DNA from 4 places in the Pantoea sp. XAF26B01_ASV70 genome. Region 2 is predicted to be linked to each of the others. Evidence: riboswitches for the same ligand, from Rfam matches in the RefSeq annotation. Region 2 holds a riboswitch; each other region holds the start of a gene.
The links. Region 2 has a riboswitch for thiamine pyrophosphate ahead of ACX8ZY_RS19930 (TenA family protein). Riboswitches for the same ligand answer to the same signal wherever they lie in the genome.
Positions count from the first base shown of each region.

Region 1: it holds a riboswitch for thiamine pyrophosphate, as region 2 does, so the genes downstream of both, thiC (phosphomethylpyrimidine synthase ThiC) here and ACX8ZY_RS19930 (TenA family protein) in region 2, are expected to answer to the same signal.
Region 3: it holds a riboswitch for thiamine pyrophosphate, as region 2 does, so the genes downstream of both, thiB (thiamine ABC transporter substrate binding subunit) here and ACX8ZY_RS19930 (TenA family protein) in region 2, are expected to answer to the same signal.
Region 4: it holds a riboswitch for thiamine pyrophosphate, as region 2 does, so the genes downstream of both, ACX8ZY_RS21350 (FAD-dependent oxidoreductase) here and ACX8ZY_RS19930 (TenA family protein) in region 2, are expected to answer to the same signal.

Region 1 covers NZ_CM137251.1:3,943,451-3,948,625, forward strand. The annotation lists gene ACX8ZY_RS18620 (YjaG family protein) at 1-189, opposite strand, end outside; gene nfi (deoxyribonuclease V) at 253-921, opposite strand; gene hemE (uroporphyrinogen decarboxylase) at 924-1,991, opposite strand; gene nudC (NAD(+) diphosphatase) at 2,032-2,802, opposite strand; gene ACX8ZY_RS18640 (Rsd/AlgQ family anti-sigma factor) at 2,892-3,398, shown strand; TPP riboswitch at 3,551-3,651, shown strand; gene thiC (phosphomethylpyrimidine synthase ThiC) at 3,739-5,175, shown strand, end outside.
Region 2 covers NZ_JBTNCJ010000002.1:87,315-92,489, forward strand. The annotation lists gene ACX8ZY_RS19910 (sensor domain-containing phosphodiesterase) at 1-418, shown strand, start outside; gene ACX8ZY_RS19915 (ABC transporter substrate-binding protein) at 461-1,396, opposite strand; gene ACX8ZY_RS19920 (ABC transporter permease) at 1,420-2,181, opposite strand; gene ACX8ZY_RS19925 (ABC transporter ATP-binding protein) at 2,178-2,918, opposite strand; gene ACX8ZY_RS19930 (TenA family protein) at 2,915-3,616, opposite strand; TPP riboswitch at 3,685-3,787, opposite strand; gene ACX8ZY_RS19935 (6-phospho-beta-glucosidase) at 3,894-5,175, opposite strand, start outside.
Region 3 covers NZ_CM137251.1:3,507,618-3,512,792, forward strand. The annotation lists gene ACX8ZY_RS16610 (MFS transporter) at 1-746, opposite strand, end outside; gene sgrR (HTH-type transcriptional regulator SgrR) at 1,000-2,661, shown strand; TPP riboswitch at 2,697-2,799, shown strand; gene thiB (thiamine ABC transporter substrate binding subunit) at 2,846-3,832, shown strand; gene thiP (thiamine/thiamine pyrophosphate ABC transporter permease ThiP) at 3,808-5,175, shown strand, end outside.
Region 4 covers NZ_JBTNCJ010000002.1:391,192-396,366, forward strand. The annotation lists gene ACX8ZY_RS21340 (thiazole synthase) at 1-528, opposite strand, end outside; gene thiS (sulfur carrier protein ThiS) at 531-728, opposite strand; gene ACX8ZY_RS21350 (FAD-dependent oxidoreductase) at 718-1,656, opposite strand; TPP riboswitch at 1,788-1,907, opposite strand; gene ACX8ZY_RS21355 (cysteine hydrolase family protein) at 1,971-2,516, opposite strand; gene ACX8ZY_RS21360 (ArsR/SmtB family transcription factor) at 2,762-3,076, opposite strand; gene ACX8ZY_RS21365 (alkene reductase) at 3,093-4,211, opposite strand; gene ACX8ZY_RS21370 (hypothetical protein) at 4,480-5,013, opposite strand; gene ACX8ZY_RS21375 (P-loop NTPase family protein) at 5,080-5,175, shown strand, end outside.

The DNA.
Region 1 (5,175 bases), on a different replicon from region 2:
ATCTTTGACCGTCAGGTTTTCCCAGATCAGATCAAGAATGCGGCGATAGAGTGCCGGATCGGCAAATTCAGTCTGCTCGCAGAACGCACGATAGTTGGGATACATGCGCTCGCACAGGCAGGCCATAAAAGTAAGGTGCTGCCAGCTTTCCAGCTTCGCCAGACGCAGATGAACGGGATTTTGTAACATAAAGGTGGCTCTTATTCGTTTCGCTGGCCGCAGTGTAACTGCAAAACCGCAGCACAAACAGTGTTAAAGCGCGTTTTGCCAGCGCTGGAAAGCGGTTCGGTTCGAGGCAACCGCGTCGGCCCAGCGGGTCGGTTCCGGCAGCCGGTAACCACGCGTACAGTTTTCGACCCACTGCAGCGCGGTATCCAGGCTGACACGATGGCCGGTGGCGACAAACAGCGGATTACACCGCAGCTTGCTGCGCCATACCCAGCCTATCTGCTCGCCTTTGTCGATCAGTGGCTGACGACTGCCAGGCTGCGCATCCAGATCGGCAAAACGGCCACACAGGCGACTTTTCGCGACACCAATGGTGGGCACATCGACCAGCAGGCCAAAATGTGACGCGACGCCAAGTCGTCGTGGATGCGAAATACCATGTCCATCCACAAACAGCAGGTCCGGCTTTTGCTCCAGCATCTGCCAGGCGGCCATCAGCGCTGGATATTCACGGAATGAGAGAAAGCCCGGAATATAAGGCATGGTGGTCTCAACGCGTGCGATGCGGTGCTCCACCAGCTTTAAGGAGGGATACTCCAGTATCACCATCGCCGCCCGGGTGATGGTGCCTTCCTGCTCAAATCCAACGTCCGCCCCGCCGATAAAGCGGGGTGGCAGCACATCAAAGTCATCTTCACGCACCACATCAGCGGCGCGTTGTAACTGCTCAGCGCGAAGTGCGGCAATATCCATGATTACTCCTGATGCCAGGGACGTGATAAACGGTGTACCGCCTCAACAAAGACGCCCGCATTTTCCGGTGGCACATCCAGATGAATACCATGCCCCAGATTAAAGACATGCCCGGTGCCCGAGCCAAAGCGCTCCAGGATCCCAGCCACTTCCTGTTCGATACGCTCAGGTGCCGCATAGAGCATAGAAGGATCCATGTTGCCCTGCAGGGCGACTTTGTCGCCCACGCGACGGCGTGCGTCATCAATATCGGTGGTCCAGTCGAGACCCAGCGCGTCACAACCGGTGGCGGCCATCGCTTCCAGCCACTGTCCGCCGCCTTTGGTGAAGAGCGTCACCGGCACGCGGCGACCGTCGTTTTCACGCAGCAGGCCATCGACAATTTTGTGCATGTAATGGAGTGAGAATTCGCGGTAATCACGACCGGTCAGCACGCCGCCCCAGGTATCAAATACCATAACGGACTGCGCACCGGCGCGGATCTGAGCATTGAGATAGAGGATGACGCTGTCGGCCAGCTTATCCAGCATCGCGTGGAGCGTAGCGGGATCGGCATACATCATCTTCTTAATTTTGGTAAACGCCTTGCTGCTCCCGCCTTCCACCATATAGGTGGCCAGCGTCCACGGACTGCCAGAGAAGCCAATCAGCGGCAGGTCGCCGTTCAGGTTCTTACGGATGGTACGGACAGCATTCATCACATAGCCCAGCTCCATTTCGGGATCGGGCACCGGTAAACGCTCAACGTCAGCGCGACAGGTCACAGGGTTTGAGAAACGCGGGCCTTCGCCGGTTTCAAAGTAGAGACCCAGTCCCATCGCATCCGGAATGGTCAGGATGTCACTGAAGAGGATGGCGGCATCCAGCGGATAACGGCGCAGCGGCTGCAGGGTGACTTCACAGGCCAGCTCGGCGTTTTTACACAGCGACATAAAGTCACCCGCCTGGGCGCGTGTCGCTTTGTACTCCGGCAAATAGCGCCCGGCTTGTCGCATCATCCAGACCGGCGTGACATCAACCGGCTGACGTAACAGGGCACGCAAATAACGATCGTTCTTCAGTTCACTCATCTCAACACTCTCTCAATAACAGGCGTGTAGTGTAGCACTTTCACACTTCGGCGCGGCACAGAGCGACGGTATCTTCAATCAGGCGGCGCGCCACGGTGCCTGGCGGTGGCAGCAACGGCAGCTCATCAAAACGGAACCAGGCCGCATCCAGCAGCTCTTTACCATCGTGCTGCAGATCGCCGCTGTCATACTCCGCCATAAAGGCTGTCATCAGCGATTGCGGGAAGGGCCACGGCTGGGAGGTAACGTAACGGACGTTTTTGACGCGGATATTGCTCTCTTCCATCACTTCGCGGGCAACGGCCTGCTCCAGCGTCTCGCCCACCTCCACAAAACCCGCCAGCACGGTGTAGACCTTGTTGCGATGGCGGGCATGATTCGCCAGCAGGATTTCATCACCGCGACGGATAGCCACAATGATGCAGGGTGCGATCTGCGGATAGTAACGCTCGCGACAATGGCTGCAGAGACAGGCAAATTCATGTTTGCTTTGGTGCATTTCATGGCCGCAATAGCCGCACCAGCGATGAGAACGGTAGAATTCCGCCAGTTGCACACCGCGACCCACCAGCTGAAACAGCGCCACATCCTGATCGATCAGCTGTCGTACTGAGAACATATCGGCAGAACGCGGCTCACAAATCAGCCAGACTTTTTCGCCCTGCCACTCACCGATGGTCCGGGCTTTACTACCGGTCAAACCAAATTTTTCGGCGTTTCCGTGGGGTAAATCACCTTGTGGTAACCAAAGTTTCTGTTCATGGCTGACAATCCACCATCCAGCGTCTACGCTTGAGATTTCGCATTGCATTTATTTCGTCATCCTTAGCGTCAACTCGCACGCTGAAGTCCTGATGTTAAGTGTGTAGATAAACAACTATAACTCACATGGAGTTAGATATGCTTAACCAGTTAGACGTCCTGGCTGAACGCGTAGGTGGCAGTAATGAACTGGTCGATTCGTGGCTTGAAGCCCGTCGTCAGCTACTGGTGACCTATTATCACCTGGTCGGACTTAAACCAAACAAAGAGGCGCTGACGCGTCTTGATGAGCAGGCTCTGGACAACTTCTGTCACGGTCTGGTCGATTATCTTTCTGCGGGTCACTTCAGTATCTATGAACGCGTGATCAGTGAAATGAGTGGCGACAGCCCGATGATTGCCGCCGCACAGATCTATCCACCGCTGGAAGCCAATACTGAGCGTCTGATGCAGCTGTATGACGGCCACCTGCAGCAGGCAATCGACGACGAGAACTGCATGACCTTCCAGCAGGCACTCTCCGAAGTGGGTGAAGTGCTGGAAGCACGCTTTACGCTGGAAGATAAGCTGATCCAGCTGGCATGGGATAACCAGCTTGTCCCCCCGCCGGTTGCCAATGACAGCCATATCGCGCGTCCGGCTTAATCATCATCTCCGGCAAAGGGGTTGAGATTATCCCGTAGCCCTTTTATGCTGAACAGGTTCTGAGGAGAGTGCTCCAAAGAACCTTTTTGATTTTTGCTTTGAAATATAAGGTTTTTACATCTGGCTCTGTTATCAGACACCAGCGTAAAAACAGCTTCTTGTCGGAGTGCCCAGTTGGGCTGAGACCGTTAATTCGGGATCCGCGGAACCTGATCAGGTTAGAACCTGCGAAGGGAACAAGAGTAAATATTCTCTGTATGCCAGCATGCTAACGCTGTCTATACGGTTACTCCTTCCGAACTCCGGACAAGCATCGTTCCCCCTTAACAGGATGATTGCTATGTCTGACCAAAAAACAACCCGTCGTGAACAGCGTGCCCAGGCGCAGGAATTTATTGATTCCCTGCAAAGCGGCAGTGCATTTCCCCAGTCCCGCCGCATCTGGATTACCGGCAGCCGCGAGGATATTCGCGTTCCCATGCGTGAAATCGTGCTAAGCCCGACTCACATCGGCGGCAGCAAAGAACAGCCTCTCTATGAGCAGAACGAAGCGGTACCGGTCTATGACACGGCGGGTGCCTATGGCGATCCCGCGGCACAGATCGATGTTCATCGGGGCCTGGAAAAGCTGCGCGCCCGCTGGATTGCTGAACGCGACGACAGCGAACTTCTCGAACAGAACAGCTCGGGTTATACCCAGCAGCGGCTGGCTGACGAGGGGCTGGATCATCTGCGTTTCGATCAACTGCCGACACCGCGCCGTGCCCGCGCAGGCTGCTGCGTCACGCAATTGCACTATGCCCGCCAGGGGATCATCACCCCGGAGATGGAATTTATCGCACTGCGGGAAAACATGGGCCGTGAGCGAATCCGCAGTGAGGTATTGCTGCAACAGCATCCCGGCCACAGTTTTGGCGCGCATCTGCCAGCCAGTATCACGCCCGAGTTTGTGCGTCAGGAGGTCGCTGCCGGACGCGCCATTATCCCTGCCAATATCAATCACCCTGAATCGGAGCCGATGATCATTGGCCGCAACTTTCTGGTTAAGGTCAATGCCAACATCGGTAACTCGGCGGTGACCTCTTCTATTGAGGAAGAGGTGGAAAAACTGGTCTGGTCGACTCGCTGGGGTGCCGATACGGTGATGGATCTCTCTACCGGTCGTTATATTCATGAAACGCGCGAATGGATTTTGCGAAACAGCCCGGTGCCAATCGGTACAGTGCCGATTTATCAGGCGCTGGAAAAAGTGAATGGCGTGGCCGAGGCGCTGAACTGGGAAATATTCCGCGATACGCTGCTTGAGCAGGCGGAACAGGGTGTCGATTACTTCACTATCCACGCTGGCGTGCTGCTGCGTTATGTCCCGATGACGGCGAAACGTCTGACCGGGATTGTATCGCGGGGTGGATCTATCATGGCGAAATGGTGCCTGTCGCATCATCAGGAGAGCTTCCTGTATCAGCACTTCCGGGAGATTTGTGAAATCTGCGCCGCCTATGATGTCTCCCTGTCGCTGGGCGATGGCCTTCGTCCGGGTTCCATTCAGGATGCCAACGATGAGGCGCAGTTTGCCGAACTGCGTACCCTGGGCGAACTGACCCGTATTGCCTGGGAATATGACGTTCAGGTCATGATTGAAGGCCCGGGGCACGTCCCGATGCATATGATCCGCCGCAACATGACCGAACAGCTCGACCTGTGCGATGAAGCCCCCTTCTACACCCTTGGCCCGCTGACCACCGACATCGCGCCCGGCTATGACCATTTCACCTCC
Region 2 (5,175 bases):
GGCTCAGTTACCCAATTCTATTCTGGGCATTGAGTGCCTGGAGAATGAACTGATCACCAAAACCAATGTGGCGATCAGCGGGCTGGAAGCGCTGAAATCACACGGCTTTGTGATCTCGCTGGATGATTTCGGCACCGGCTACAGCAACATCAGCTATCTGCAGGATATCCCGCTGGATGTGATCAAGATCGACCGATCCCTGATCTCGCGTATGAGTGAAGATGATGCATCAAAAATCATCGTCAGATGCATTATTCAGATGCTGAAAGAGCTCAATTACACCGTGCTGGCCGAGGGCGTTGAGACGGAAGCCACCCTGACGTTGCTGAAAACTTACGGTTGCGATCAAATCCAGGGCTACTTCTTTTCAAAACCGCTGCCAGCCAGCGATATTGAACACTGGCTTTATCAGAAGTGATGCCAGGAAAATGGCCCGCAGCGATCGTTGCGGGCTCTCTTATTACTCACTGCCGGTGGCGTAGCGCTCAACCGGCGTGATGCTTTTAATCAGCTTGTTATCAAACAGAAATTGCTCGTAAGCCTGATAGCGTGCGCGATCCAGTTTTGCCGGATCGGCAGCGAATAGCGGCAGGGCAGCACGCCATGCCTGATGATTCAGCGGCGTGTTCAGCTCCGGATGCGCGCGGGCAAAGGCCTGCCAGCTCTCCTCCGGGTGCGCCTGCAACAGCGCATTACCCTTCTTCAGTGCCCGCAAAAACTTTTTGATTTTCTCCGAGTGTGCCTCATCACGGTTGGCGACGATGATCAGTTCGTCATAGGCCGGAACACCATAATCCTCGACGTTGAAGACTACCGGTTTTTTACCGTGCTGTTTCATCTCCAGCGCTTCGATATTGCGATAGCCGCCGATAACCGCATCCACCTGCCCGGTCATCAGGGCGCTGGTGAGCTGGAAATTGACGTTAACCAGCTTAACCTGATCGGCTTTAACGCCATCATGGTTCAGCATGGTCGCCAGCGTCGCCTGTTCAATGCCACTGACGGAATAGCCGATACGTTTCCCTTTTAAATCGGCTGGTTTTTTTACCGTTTCGTCTAACGTCATCAGCGTATTCAGCGGACTGTTAATCAACGTCCCCACACGCATCAAGGGCAATCCCTGATCGGCGAAGAAATGCAGCTGCGGCTGATAGGTAATCGCTAAGTCCGCCTGCTTTGCTGCCACCAGACGCGGCGGCAGCGCCGGATCGGAAGGCGGCACAATGTTAACCTCCAGCCCTTCTGCCGCAAACGCGCCGGTCTGCTGGGCCACCATAATGGGTGCGTGATCGGGATTGATATACCAGTCGAGCACCAGTGTCAGTTTCTCCATCGCCTGAGCCTGTGTGGCTAAGGTGGCGCTGAACAGCAGGGTAAACAGAGGCATTTTTGTCATGGGTTTTCTCATTGGTATGGTCATTAATGTGTCTCGGGTGCCCAGGTAATCAGGCGGCGTAGCAGGATGTCGAGGGTCAGCCACAGGGCCAGCGTCATCAGCACCAGAATAAACAAGGCGGCGAAACAGAGGTCGCTCTGCATCCGGGCGTTGGCATTCAGCATCACGTAGCCCAGCCCTTCGGCCGAGCCGACCCATTCACCGATGATTGCGCCTATTGGCGCGACGGCTGCCGCCATCCGCAATCCTGAGCCCAGGGCGGGCAGCGCGGCTAACAGCCGGACATGGCGCAGTTGCGCTGCAGGTGATGCGCCCAGCGTGCGGGCCAGATCGAGATAGCCGGGCGTGACGCTACGCAGGCCATCAAAAAAGGCGGAGGTCACCGGGAAGAAGATTACGAGGACGGCCATCGCGACCTTTGCGCCCATGCCGAAACCAAACCAGAGCACCAGCAGCGGCGCCAGGGCAAAAACCGGAATCGCCTGGCTGGTGATCACCAGCGGCATCATCCAGCGCTGCAGCCACGGTGAAAAGGTCATACCCAGCGCCAGCACGCTCCCAAGCAGCACGCCGAGGGCCATGCCGCTGACGATCTCGGTCAGGGTAATCAAAGTGTGATGGCCGAGATAACCTGCGTTTTGCCACAGTGCGATGACGACCGCAGCGGGTGAGGGCAGCAGAAAGGCCGGAACCGAAGTCAGCGTGGCGAGCCACCACAGCGCAATTAGTCCGGCAAACAGCATCACTCCACGGTGAAGACCGGCAAAACCTTTGTGTAATCTCATCCCGCTATCCTGCTCAGCTGCTTCAGCAATGCGGCCTGACTCTGCATTACCTGTATGTCGTCTGCAGCCCGCGGTGGCTGGCCCGCCAGGGGCGGGCAGGTTTCAATTCCCGCAGAACCGATCACCAGCATGTGGTGACTGAGCCGACTGGCTTCAGCGGCGTCATGGGTAATCAGCAGCACGGTGTGTCCGACCAGCACTTCTGCGGCCAGCGTCTGGATCTGAGCGCGGGTGAGTGCATCCAGTGCGGAGAAGGGCTCATCCATCAGCACAACGGGCTGACGGGTGTAGAGGGTGCGGGCCAGCGCGGCGCGCTGACGCATCCCGCCGGAAAGTGTCGCGGGTCGCGCGTTTGCAGAATGGCTAAGACCTACCCGCATCAGCAGATGCTGCGCCCAGTCGCGATCGGCGCTTTCACCTTTCAGGCGACTGGCGAGGCAGACATTTTGTTCAACCGTCAGCCATGGATAGAGCAGATCCTGTTGCCCCATCCAGGCGATGCGTCCGGTCAGTGGCAGGCCGTCGCTGCCGCTGACCTGCCCGGCGGTGGGTGGCGTCAGACCAGCAATAACCCGCATCAGGCTGCTTTTTCCGACGCCGCTGGCACCCAGTAAAGCGGTAAAAGCACCGCCCGCGATCTCCAGATCAAGCTGGCTGAAGAGTGGCTGCTGGCCATAATTCAGGCTGAGCTGGCGAATTGAAATGCCTGGCGGCACCGGACTGCACGGCAGGTTCATGAGCTGATCCGCTGGGCGGCAGCATGGTTGAGACCCATCTGCCAGAAAGCGGCTTCCAGCCGGGTTGCAGTGGTGAAGATCGCCTCCAGCGGGTGAAACCGGTGTTCACCGGCACGCTGCCGGGCCAGGGTTTCAAACAGTGAAAGTGAGGAGCGAACGCCAGCCAGATAGGCTTCGTCGCCGTAATTTTCTATCCATGCCGCGTAAGGATTCCCCTCAAAGCGGGTTGCGGGATCATGCAGTAGTGTCAGGCCAATTTCAGCGTAACCGGCAACGCACGGCATCAGCGCGGTCAGCAGCTCCAGCGCATCCCCGGTGTGACCCACGTCCAGCACGTAGCGGGTGTAGTTGAGCGTTTCCACGGCTTCGGGTTCACTCGCCATAGCCGCCTCGCTGATGCCCCATTGCTGGCAGTAAGCCTGGTGAAGTGGCAGTTCGCTGACGATAGCGTTAAGCGATGCCGTTGCGCTGCGTAAGGCTGCAGGCTCGGAAAGTTTGCTGATCAGCAGGCCCCAGGCACGGGCGAAGTGCAACAGAAACAGATAATCCTGGGTGAGATAGTGGCGGAAGGCGGCGGGTGGCAGGGTGCCCTGACCGAGTTGCCGCACAAAATCGTGCCCGATATAGGCGTGCCATTGACTGCCCGCCTGCTGGCGCAGACGACCATAAAAGCCGGTGTCGAAAAGCGGATGTGACATAGGATCTCCAGTAACAGGGAGATCCGGGCATACGGTCTGGAACAGGGAATGTTGCAGGAGATGACGCAGAAAATCTGCCGACCCGTCCCTTCGCTGGCATGACCCAGATCAGGTTCAAAGGGTTCGGCTTACGCCATCTCAGCCCATTACAGGACACCCCTCGGAGACATTGGTTATACGATAATTACTGCCGGAGTACAACGGCAGTAATAAGCGTTCTGTTCCGGCGTTGCTGTCGCGCCAGTAACAGCATGACGATAGATTTTAAGTGACGTTGTCACTCAAGATCCGCACCATTACTGGCAATGACTTTTTTGTACCACCAGAAGGATTTCTTCCGCGTGCGCGCCAGCGTGCCGTTACCCAGGTCGTCGCGGTCAACATAGACAAATCCGTAGCGCTTGCTCATTTCACCCGTTGAGGCGGCAACCAGATCGATACAGCCCCAGCTGGTGTAACCCATCACTGGCACGCCATCCTCGATCGCGTCGCCCATGGCGCGGATATGTTCGCGCAGATAGCTGATGCGGTAATCATCGTTGATCTCGCCATTTGATTCGATCTCATCGCGCGCGCCCAGGCCATTCTCCACCAGAAACAGCGGCTTCTGATAGCGGTCATACATCATATTCATCGTGATGCGTAAGCCGAGCGGATCGATACCCCAGCCCCACTCACTGCGCGGTACATGCGGATTGGTCAGGGATTTCACCACATTGGCGGCGCTGCTGTTCTGCTCATTCATCTCTGCCGAGGCGCAACGTGAGGCGTAATAGCTGAACGAGACAAAATCGACGCTGTTTTTCAGAATGTCGGCATCGCCGTCAGCGATCTCAAGCGTCACACCTTTTTCACGGAACACGCGCGCGGCGTAGGCCGGATAGGCCCCACGCGCCTGCACATCAATAAAGAACAGGTTTTCGCGATCCTTTTCCAGCGCAGCCCAGACATCTTCCGGCTTGCTCGACCAGGGATAGAAGTTGCCGCCTGCCAGCATGCAGCCGACCTGGTTCATCGGATTTACTTCATGCGCGATGCGCGTTACCAGCGCGCTGGCGACCAGTTCATGATGGGCCGCCTGATACTTTACCTGATCCTTGTTCTCACCGGGTTCGAACACCAGACCGGCGCCGGAAAACGGGCTGTGCAGCAGGATATTAATCTCATTGAAGGTCAGCCAGTATTTCACCAGGCCATCAAACGCCTCAAAGCAGCTGCGGGCATAGCGGGCAAAAAAGTCGACCATTTTGCGATTGCGCCACGAGCCATATTCAGTCACCAGATGCATCGGCACATCAAAGTGACAGAGCGTGACCAGCGGTTCGATATTATATTTCCGGCACTCCTCAAAGACCGCGCGGTAAAAGGCGATGCCTTGCGGATTGGGCGTCAGTTCATCGCCATTGGGATAGAGACGGCTCCACGCAATCGACGTGCGGAACACGCTGAACCCCATCTCCGCCATCAGCGCAATGTCTTCCGGATAGCGGTGATAAAAATCGATGGCTTCATGGCTGGGATAAAATTCATCGTCACGCAGGGTAAAACGCTTTTCCAGA
Region 3 (5,175 bases), on a different replicon from region 2:
GGCAGCCCCAGCGTGGTGCTGATATAGAGCGGCATATCGATGATATACATCGTGTTGCAGGTCCACATCGCGACTGAGGCCAGGAACAGTAAACGCACATCCCGATCGCGCCAGCCACTTAGCGGCAGCCCGCCGCTTTGCATCAGGGGCTGCGAACGTGGCACCGACGGCACGGTGAACCAGACCAGCAAGATACAGATCAGAAACAGTGCGGCGGCCACCATAAATAGCGTCACAAAGCCGTAGTTCAGCGCCAGCGCGAAGGAGAGCGGCGGCCCAATCACCCACGCCAGCGACAGCTGTGCACGCATCACCGAACTGAACATCACCGCTTCACGCGCCGACTGATCGGCATATTCCCGCGCCAGCGCAAACAGCTGAGGCATCGAGACGCTGGCCAGCGCCGACAGCAGCACGCCCAGCGTCAGCAAGGTCAGATAGTGGCGGGTAAAGGCAAACAGCAGCGCATTGACCAGCGCCATCAGGCAGCAGAAGAGAATGATATGACGACGATCGCCGACGCTGTCAGAGCGCTTTGCCACCAGCATGCTCACCACGATACCGGCCACCGCATTGATGGTGAAAAACAGTCCGACCCAGAAGGGCCGCGCCTGCACCTCGCGCGTCAGAAACAGGCTGAGCGTCGGCGCCTGCAGTGCGCCCGCGATGCCCAGCATGAACGAGGCGACCATAAAAGCGAGGTAAACCGGATTGATGCGGCGCTGCCGCGTTAACAGCGATTTCATACCGAAATCCCTTACAGAACAAACAGAGGGGAAAAAGAAGGGTAGACGATACCGCGCAACATGAAAAAAGCCAGCAGAGATCATCTGCTGGCGGTGTAAATGCACCCTACTCAGAAAAGCACTCCGCTGAACAGCGAAGTCAGGGTCGAACGCCATTCAGTGCTGAATGCCTCCCGCTCTTCCCATAACGCAAAGTTTGCTCTTAAAATAGGGCAAGAAAAACAGAGCGCTTTTCACCGGGAGTTCCTCTTTTATGTCCTCATCACGTCTGAAGCAGCAGTTCATTCGCCTGTGGCAGAGCTGTCAGGGGCAAACGCAGGAGATTACCCTTAGCGAACTGGCTGACCTGCTGCACTGCTCGCGCCGCCATATGCGCAATCTGCTCAACCGGATGCAGGCCGCGGGCTGGCTGATCTGGCAGGCGGAAGCCGGACGCGGCAAGCGTTCACAGCTTACCTTCTGCTATACCGGACTGGCCCTGCAGCAGCAACGTGCCGAGGATTTGCTGGAGCAGGATCGCATCGATCAGCTGGTCCAGCTGGTGGGCGATAAAAATCAGGTACGGCAGATGATCGCCGCGCATCTGGGCCGCAGTTTCCGTCAGGGCAAGCATATCCTGCGGGTGCTCTACTATCGTCCGCTGCTCAATCTGCTGCCCGGTTCGCCGCTGCGGCGCTCCGAAACCCACATTGCGCGACAGATTTTCAACGGCCTGACGCGGATAAATGAGGAAAACGGGGAAATCGAGCCCGATATTGCGCACCACTGGCAGCAGACTTCCCCGCTTCACTGGCGCTTTTTTCTGCGTCCGGCGATTCGCTTTCATCACGGCAGAGAACTGGAAATGGAGGATGTGCTGGCCACGCTTGAGCGTCAGCGCCCTCATCCGCTCTTTTCCCATATCGAGCAGATCGACTCGCCCGCGCCCTGGACGCTGGATATCCGCTTAAGCCAGCCCGACGAGGGATTACCCTGGCTGCTGGGCAGCGTCAGTGCGATGATCCTGCCGCGCGAATGGCCGACGCTGCACGATTTTGCCCGCCAGCCGGTTGGCACCGGTCCTTACCGGGTGATCCGCAATCAGGAGAGTCAGCTGAAGATCGAAGCGTTTGATGACTATTTTGGTTTTCGCGCCCTGATTGATGATGTCTCTATCTGGGTACTGCCCGACATCAGCGATGAGCTGGTCTATGCCGGTGTCCGTCTGCAGGGCGATGGAGCCGATGAGGTTCAGGAGGAGAGCCGCCTTGAAGAGGGCTGCTACTATCTGCTGTTCGACCAGCGTTCAGAACAGGGACGCAACGAGGCGGTCCGGCGCTGGGTCAGCTACCTGTTTAATCCTATCGCCCTGCTCAATCACGCCGGTGTCGGCTACCAGCGCTACTGGTTTCCGGCATATGGCCTGCTGCCGCGCTGGCATCATCGGCGCGACCTGACGCCAGTGGAAAAACCGCCCGGCTTAACCCACCTGACGCTGACCTGGTACAGCCAGCACGTGGAGCATGAAGGCATCGCTAACGCGCTGCGTCCGCTGCTGGCAGAGCATGGCGTCACGCTGGAGACCCGCGAGATCAGCTACGAAAGCTGGTATCAGGGCGAAGCGGAAAGTGATATCTGGCTTGGCAGCGTAAACTTTACCCTGCCGCTGACTTACTCTCTGTTTGCGCAGCTTTATGAGATCCCGTTGCTGCATCACTGTCTGCCGATCGACTGGCACAGCGATGCGGCCCGCTGGCGCGAGAAAACGCTGCCGCTGGCCGAATGGAGTAAACAGTTAGTCGAAGAAGCGGGTCTTCATCCGCTGTTTCACCACTGGCTGCTGCTTGAAGGTCAGCGCAGCATGCGCGGCGTTCGGATGAATACGCTGGGCTGGTTTGATTTTAAATCCGCCTGGTTCGCGCCACCCGCGCTGTGAGGCTTTCGCCCCGGCGCTGAAATGACTAGAATGTGACGTTCTCAACGGGGTGCCGCCTGCCACCAGCAAGCAGCTGAGAGATACCCGTCGAACCTGATTCGGTTAATACCGACGTAGGGATTTGGGAGGCCTCTGTGCTCAGATCCTTTGCGACTCATCCCCTATTCTCCTGAAGGAGCGCAAAGTGTTAAACAAAGTTCTGCCGGTGCTGCTGTTACTCTCCGCCCCCGTTCTGGCGGCTAAGCCGGTTCTCACGGTCTACACCTACGACTCCTTCTCCGCTGACTGGGGCCCTGGCCCGGCGGTTAAAAAAGCCTTCGAGGCGCAGTGCAACTGCGAGCTGAAATTCGTCACGCTGGAAGATGGCGTGTCGCTGCTGAACCGCGTGCGCATGGAAGGAAAAAACAGCAAAGCCGATCTGGTACTGGGGCTGGATAACAATCTGGTACAGGCGGCGCAAAAAACCGGTCTGTTTGCCGAAAGTCAGGTCGATGCCTCGACATTAAAACTGCCCGGCGGCTGGCACAACACCACCTTCGTGCCGTTTGATTATGGCTACTTCGCGTTTGTCTATGACAAAACCCGGCTGAAGAATCCGCCAAAAAGCCTGAAAGAGCTGGTCGACAGCCCGGAAAAGTGGCGGGTGATCTACGAAGATCCCCGTACCAGCACCCCCGGCTTAGGTCTGCTGTTGTGGATGCAGAAAGTCTATGGCGATCAGGCACCGCAGGCGTGGCAAAAGCTGGCGCAGAAAACCGTGACGGTGACCAAAGGCTGGAGTGAAGCCTATGGCCTGTTCCTCAAGGGCGAAGGCGATCTGGTGCTGAGCTACACCACCTCACCGGCTTACCACATCATCGAAGAGAAAAAAGAGAACTATGCCGCCGCGCCGTTTGCAGAGGGCCACTATCTGCAGGTTGAAGTTGCCGCGCAGTTAGCCAGCAGCAAACAGCCGGCGCTGGCACAGCAATTCATGAAGTTTATGGTGTCACCCGACTTCCAGCGCACTATCCCGACCGGTAACTGGATGTACCCGGTAATCGACACGCCGCTGCCTGCCGGTTTTAGCGCGCTCACTGTGCCCGCCACCGCCCTGCAGTTCTCGCCGGAAGAGGTTGCCAGCCAGCGTTCAGGCTGGATCAGCCAGTGGCAACGCGCCGTCAGCCGCTGATGCCGCGCTGGCTTATCCCCGGTTCGCTCGCCACGCTGCTGTTAATCAGCGTGGCGCTGCTGGCCTTCGGTGCACTCTGGAGCGCCGCGCCAGAGAATGACTGGCGCAGCGTGCTGCAGGATGATTACCTGCATCACGTTATCGCCTTCTCTTTTGGTCAGGCGCTGCTCTCCGCGCTGTTGTCGCTGCTGCCAGCGGTGCCGCTGGCGCGCGCGCTCTATCGACGCCGTTTCCCTGGCCGTCAGCTGCTGCTGCGTCTGTGCGCCATGACCCTGGTGCTGCCGGTGCTGGTGGCGGTATTTGGTCTGCTCACCGTCTATGGTCGTGTCGGCTGGCTGGCGCAGCTGTGCCAGCTGGCAGGGATTGATTACCACTTCTCTCCCTACGGTCTGTCGGGCATTTTGCTGGCGCACGTCTTCTTTAACCTGCCGCTGGCGACCCGCCTGATGCTGCAGGCGCTGGAGAGCATTCCGGCGGAACAGCGTCAGCTGGCGGCACAGCTCGACCTGCGCGGCTGGCACCATTTTCGTCTGCTGGAGTGGCCATGGCTGCGGCGTCAGCTGCTGCCGACCGGCGCGCTGATCTTCATGCTCTGTTTCGCCAGCTTTGCTACCGTGCTCTCACTGGGCGGCGGCCCGCAGGCGACGACCATCGAGCTGGCGATTTTCCAGGCGCTGAGTTATGACTACGATCCGGGACGCGCTGCACTTCTGGCGCTGATCCAGCTTGGCTGCTGCATGACGCTGGTGCTGCTCAGCCAGCGCTTCAGCAAGGCCATTCCCGCCGGAACCAGCCAGCTGAACGGCTGGCGCGATCCGCAGGATTCGCGCGGGGCGCAGCTGGTTGATGCGCTGCTGATCCTGCTGGCGCTGATCCTGCTGCTGCCCCCGCTGGCGGCGGTCATCATCGATGGTCTGCACGGCGGACTGCGCGGCGCGCTGGCGCAGCCTGCTCTCTGGCAGGCGACGTTTACCTCATTGCGCATCGCCACCGGCGCCGGTCTGCTCTGTGTGGTGCTGACCATGATGCTGCTGTGGAGCAGTCGCGAGCTGCGCCTGCGTCAGCGCCCGGCGGCGGCAACCCTTATCGACACCAGCGGCATGCTGATTCTGGCGATGCCAGGCATCGTGCTCGCCACCGGCTTTTTCCTGCTGTTTAACGCCACCATTGGTCTGCCGGCGTCGGCGGACGGGCTGGTGATCTTCACCAATGCGCTGATCGCCATTCCCTATGCGCTGAAAGTGCTGGAGAACCCGATGCGTGACGTCGCGGAGCGTTACGGCAGACTCTGTGATTCGCTGGATATCCACGGCTGGAACCGGCTGCGGCTGATTGAACTGCGG
Region 4 (5,175 bases), 270 kb from region 2:
AATCAGCGGCACATCTTTAAACCACGCACGCATAGCGCGCAGTCCCTCGATATTACGCAGTCCCTGGCCGGAGCCGATCGGCGCGCCCCAGGGCATCAGCACTTCACAGCCCGCTTCCAGCAATTTTTCGCCAACAATCAGATCTTCCGTAGTGTAGGGAAACACCTGGAACCCGTCAGCGCAGAGAATCCGTGCGGCCTCAACCAGGGCAAAAGGATCGGGCTGCAGCGTGTCGGCATGGCCAATCACCTCCAGCTTGATCCACGGTGTGTCGAACAGTTCACGCGCCATCTGCGCCGTCGTCACCGCCTCTTTCACCGTGTGGCAACCCGCCGTATTCGGCAGAATACGTTTGTTGAGCTGTTGCAGCAGCGTGCGGAAAGCGCCGCCTTCACTGCCTTCCCGTCGCAGGCTGACGGTAATAATTTCCGCGCCTGACGCGTTGATCGCCTGATGCAGAATGTCCGGTGACGGATAACCGGCCGTGCCGAGCAGAAATCGGGATTGCGGAGTAAATTGATAGAACATGGTTAACCTCCCTGCATCGGTGACAGGATTTCGAGCTGGTTGCCCGCCTCAAGTTGCTGGCTGGCATAGCGGCTACGCGGTACAAACTCCCCGTTCAGCGCGGTGGCGACGGTCCGCGGATCGATCTGCTGCTCCGCCATAAGCTCCGCCAGCGTCGTTGCGCCGGTTTCAATCGTGCGTCCATTCAGTTCAACGCGCATGAGTCATCTCCTGAGTCAGTTGCAGCATAAGTTTTTCAGCCATGATCGGGGCCAGCAAAAAGCCGTGGCGGTAGAGGCCGTTAAGTGAGAAACGGCCATTTTCGTAGCGGACTTCCGGCAGGTTCTGCCGGTAAGCAGGACGCAGACCGGTGCCGCTCTCCACGATCCGCGCTTCGGCAAGCGCCGGATGCAGGCTGTAAGCGGCGCTGAGCAATTCCATCATCGCCCGGGCGCTGATCGGGCTGCTGTCGTGGCTTTCGACCATGGTGGCACCCAGCATGAAGTGGCCCCCGGCACGCGGCACCAGATAGCAGGGAAAGCGCGGGTGCAGCAGCCGGACAGGACGGGAGAGTTGTACGTCGGATGTGTGCAGGATCACCATTTCGCCCCGCACGGCGCGCAGGGCGGGCTGCCGATCGGTGGCGTGGATGCCACGGCAGTCGATGATTTTGCCGCCGGGTTTACCACTGTGAAAGGGGACGCCAGCCTGTTGCAGTTTGTCGCGCAGTTGCTGCAAGGCGCGGCGCGGATCGAGATGCGCCTCTGCGGCGAAAAACAGGCCGCGGGCAAAGCGGTTTTCCAGCGCGGGTTCGATGTCACCGGGAGAGACCCACTGATGCTGCTGCGTCATACTGGCGAAGCGCGTGAGTTCGCGGCTGTCACGCGGCGGAGCAACCACCAGCGTGCCCTGCTGTTCCACGCCATCAACGCGTTTCGCCCACCATCTGGCCGCGTGCTGGCCCCATTCGATCACCTGTGGCGGTGCGCTTTCTGCTTCACACCAGGGCGCGAGCATGCCGCCCGCCCAGTGCGAGGCCGCACGGCAGTCAGGCTGAGTAATAACTTCGACCGTTTCTCCCCGCTCCAGCAGCAGCGTGGCGACACAAAGCCCGGCAACGCCGCTGCCGAGCACCGACCAGCGGCTCATGGTGTCCACCGGACAGGAAAAGAAAGATTCAGGATGAGATATTTCAATTTGGCCTCGTTATCCGTTAACGAAGACCCGTGATACAGAGGGAAAAGGCAGGAACGTTGCGAATGCGCCCCTGCGGCAAGTATCTGATGAGATACCCGTCTTCCTACGCCAGTATCAACTGGGTCAGGTTCTAAGGGTCGCTAAGCCGCGCGGTGCGCTATTAGCCTCTCAGTCTCTCTGGCGAGACTCCCCTGACGGATTTAGTTGTAAGTTAAGCAGACAGCTTCGTCAAGCAGACTGCATAGAACCGGGTAAGAAAATCGGACTTAACCGGCAGAACCGAAATGCCAGTCAGTTGCGGTTGCCAGCGTCACAAAGGGGCCCGCCAGCGTCTGGTTGTGATGCGCAATAATCTTCTCCGCAGAGAGGTGGGGATTATCGACGGTGGTGTGCGCATCGGAAATCAGTACGACGTTAAAACCCAGCTCCGGGGCTGCCCGACAGGTAGTATCAACGCAGAACTCTGTTTTCATCCCCGCAATCACCAGTTGCTTAATGCCCTTTTGCTTCAGCTGAAGCTGCAGGCCAGTATCCCTGAAACAGCTGGGATATCTTTTGGTGAAGACGACATCACTCTGCGGGTTAACCTGCAATTCCGGGATCAGGCGCGTCAGCGGGCTTTGCTCGTTAAAAGGGGAATCATCCGGGCCGATATGGCGTGCGAAAAAGAGGGGGACGGCAGAAGCCCGGGCTTTAGTAATGAGAATTGAGGTATTCGACAAGATCGAATTTGCGGCAAAGGGAGCCTCGGGACCATTAAAAAGGCCCTGCTGCATGTCGATAATTAAAAGTGCACTTTCAGATGTAACCATGACCTGTCTCCATTCAGTTTTTAAGAACGGAGAACAGCTCCCCGTCCGGTTCGGCGGGGAGTGAGAATCTGTTGTGTCAGGTGCCAGTCACAGAGTCGCTCACGCCGCCGCCAGAGGCGGTGGTGGTGACGGTTGTGAAAGACAGAACTGACATAAACATTTTCTGACCCTGAGTTAATGCGTTCGGTGAAGTCACCCTCAGAAGGATGGTGCTGACATCTACATTACCCTGTACGCCGTCGCTTTTAAAGCGCCTGCAGCGATTGGGTTACCGCATCGGTTATTTCACGAATGCGCGGTTCGGCGCGGCGATAGTAAGTCCATTTCCCGACTTTGCTGGCTTCAACCAGCCCCGCATTGTGAAGTGCTTTCAGGCATAACGAGGTGGCGGGCTGTGATAAGCCCGCCTTGTCCTGTATGAGGCTGGCACAAACGCCATACTGATCGAAGGGATAGAGCTGGGTATAGCCCGCAAACGCTTCGTCAGGATTTTTAAGCCACTTCAGCACTGCCACTCTGGTCGGGTTGGACAGTAACTTCAGGGCATTTTCGGGGGACATGCCGCCTCACAGAATATCAGGATGGGTAAAATGGATAGTCAGTATAGCCTTTCTCAGTGCCGCCATACAGGGAGGCGTGATCGACCTCATTCAGCGGATATCCTGATTTAATCCGCGCGGGCAAATCGGGATTAGCGATAAATGAGCGGCCAAAACCAAACAGATCGCCCCAGCCTTTTTCCAGCACATGCTGCGCTTTTTCAGCCGTGTAGCGACCCGAATAGATGATCGGAGAGCGGAATGTTTCCCGCAGCGCGACACGGAAGCTCTCTGGCATCTCCGGGCTGTTGTCCCAGTCGGCTTCAGCAATGGAGAGATAGCCAACTTCCAGCTCGTTCAGCAGTGCTGCTGCGCGGATGTAGGTCGCGTGTGGATCACTTTCAACCAGGCCGAGATAGACGCGCTCTTCGTCGGTACTGGTAAACAGAGGTGCAAATCTGACGCCAACGCGGTGGCTGCCAAATACTGAGCTGACCGCCTCAACGACTTCTCGCAGGAAGCGCAGACGATTCTCAGCAGAGCCGCCATATTCATCCGTACGGAAGTTGGTGTGCTCAGAAATAAACTGGTTAATCAGATAACCGTTGGCGGAATGCAGTTCCACACCGTCGAAACCGGCCGCTTTGGCATTCTCCGCCGCGCGTCGGTAAAGCTCTACAATCTCTTTAACTTCCGATGTAGTCAGTGCGCGTGGCTCGCTGGGTGCGGTCAATATGCCGGCGCCAGGCCCGGTTTCAATAAATACCCGGACGTTATCGGCTGCGATGGCTGAAGGGGCAACGGGTGCCTGCTTGCCCGGCTGCAGTTCATTATGCGACACGCGGCCAACATGCCAGAGCTGGCAGAAAATCGTGGCCCCTTGCTGATGTACTGCCTCTGTAACCTTTTTCCAGCCGGCGATCTGCGCTTCGCTGTGGATCCCCGGCGTCCATGCATAGCCCTGCCCGCGAGGCTCAATCTGGGTGCCTTCGGTGATCATCAGTCCCGCGCTGGAACGCTGGCGGTAGTACTCCACCATCATCTCGCCGGGAATGTTGCCCGGTTGTTCACTGCGGCAGCGCGTCAGCGGCGGCAGTACAATGCGGTTACGAAGCTGAAGGTCGCCCAGACTCAAGGGGGTAAAAAGTGACGGCATGACAAAAAATCCTCTGATGTGTGAAGAGGCGACATTATATTTACACATTTAAATTTGTAAATGTGTAATCTGTGCTTTTTGTCCAGGGCGGTATCTGTGGTTTCTGGCAGAGGGTCACTATCAGGGTGGAGTGCTGACAGCGCGTGGGATTAACAGTCCCTCATCGCAGCGCCTGACTGCGTAACGTCAGGAGGAGATCCTGCAGACGCCGCTTTCAGGCAAATTGCTTCGCCGGGACGGAGGTGCTGCCTGCAGGATCATAAGAACATTAAGAAGCGTATTTTTCAGTGAACGCCTGCCACTGCTGGCGATAAACCTCCAGTTGACTGAGTGCGCCATCAATGGAGGGCTGTGCTTTGTTGTCAGGATTCGGCGTGGCACGAATCAAATCGGCAAAGGTGCTGAAGACAGAGTCCATATCACGGCCCGACTTCATGGCTTCCATCATCCCGGCCAGCTCCACCTGTGGCCGTGCGGTTGCGCTCTTAACCTGGCTGAGATAGTCACGTGCGCTCTCCTGCATGTCGCGTGTTCCATGACGTATGGCTAACGCCAGCGTATCCTGTGCTCCCAGCAACGTCTGACGTTCACGAATGGCGACTTTGACGCTTATCATCTCATCAGCAATGTCATTCGCCTGCTTCTGGTTATCGCCGGAGACATATTTTTCTATCAGTTTATGGAGCTTAGACTGCGTCAGGGTCAGCGCCATGGCTTCCGAGGTATCCGAATTATCATACTGATTACGGCCCACCTGGCCTTCAGCCAGCACCTCATGGAGTGCAGCGGCAAACTCATCCATAGCGGTCTGCGTATTAGCAGCCGCGCATTTATCCATTTCAGACAGGGTTAATTCAGAGGAGACGTTGTGAATAGTGCACTTCCATTAGACGCGCTTGGGCCGCGCATTTGTATTATGGGTCCCTCGAACAGCGGAAAATCGACCTTAGCTGAAGCCATTGCT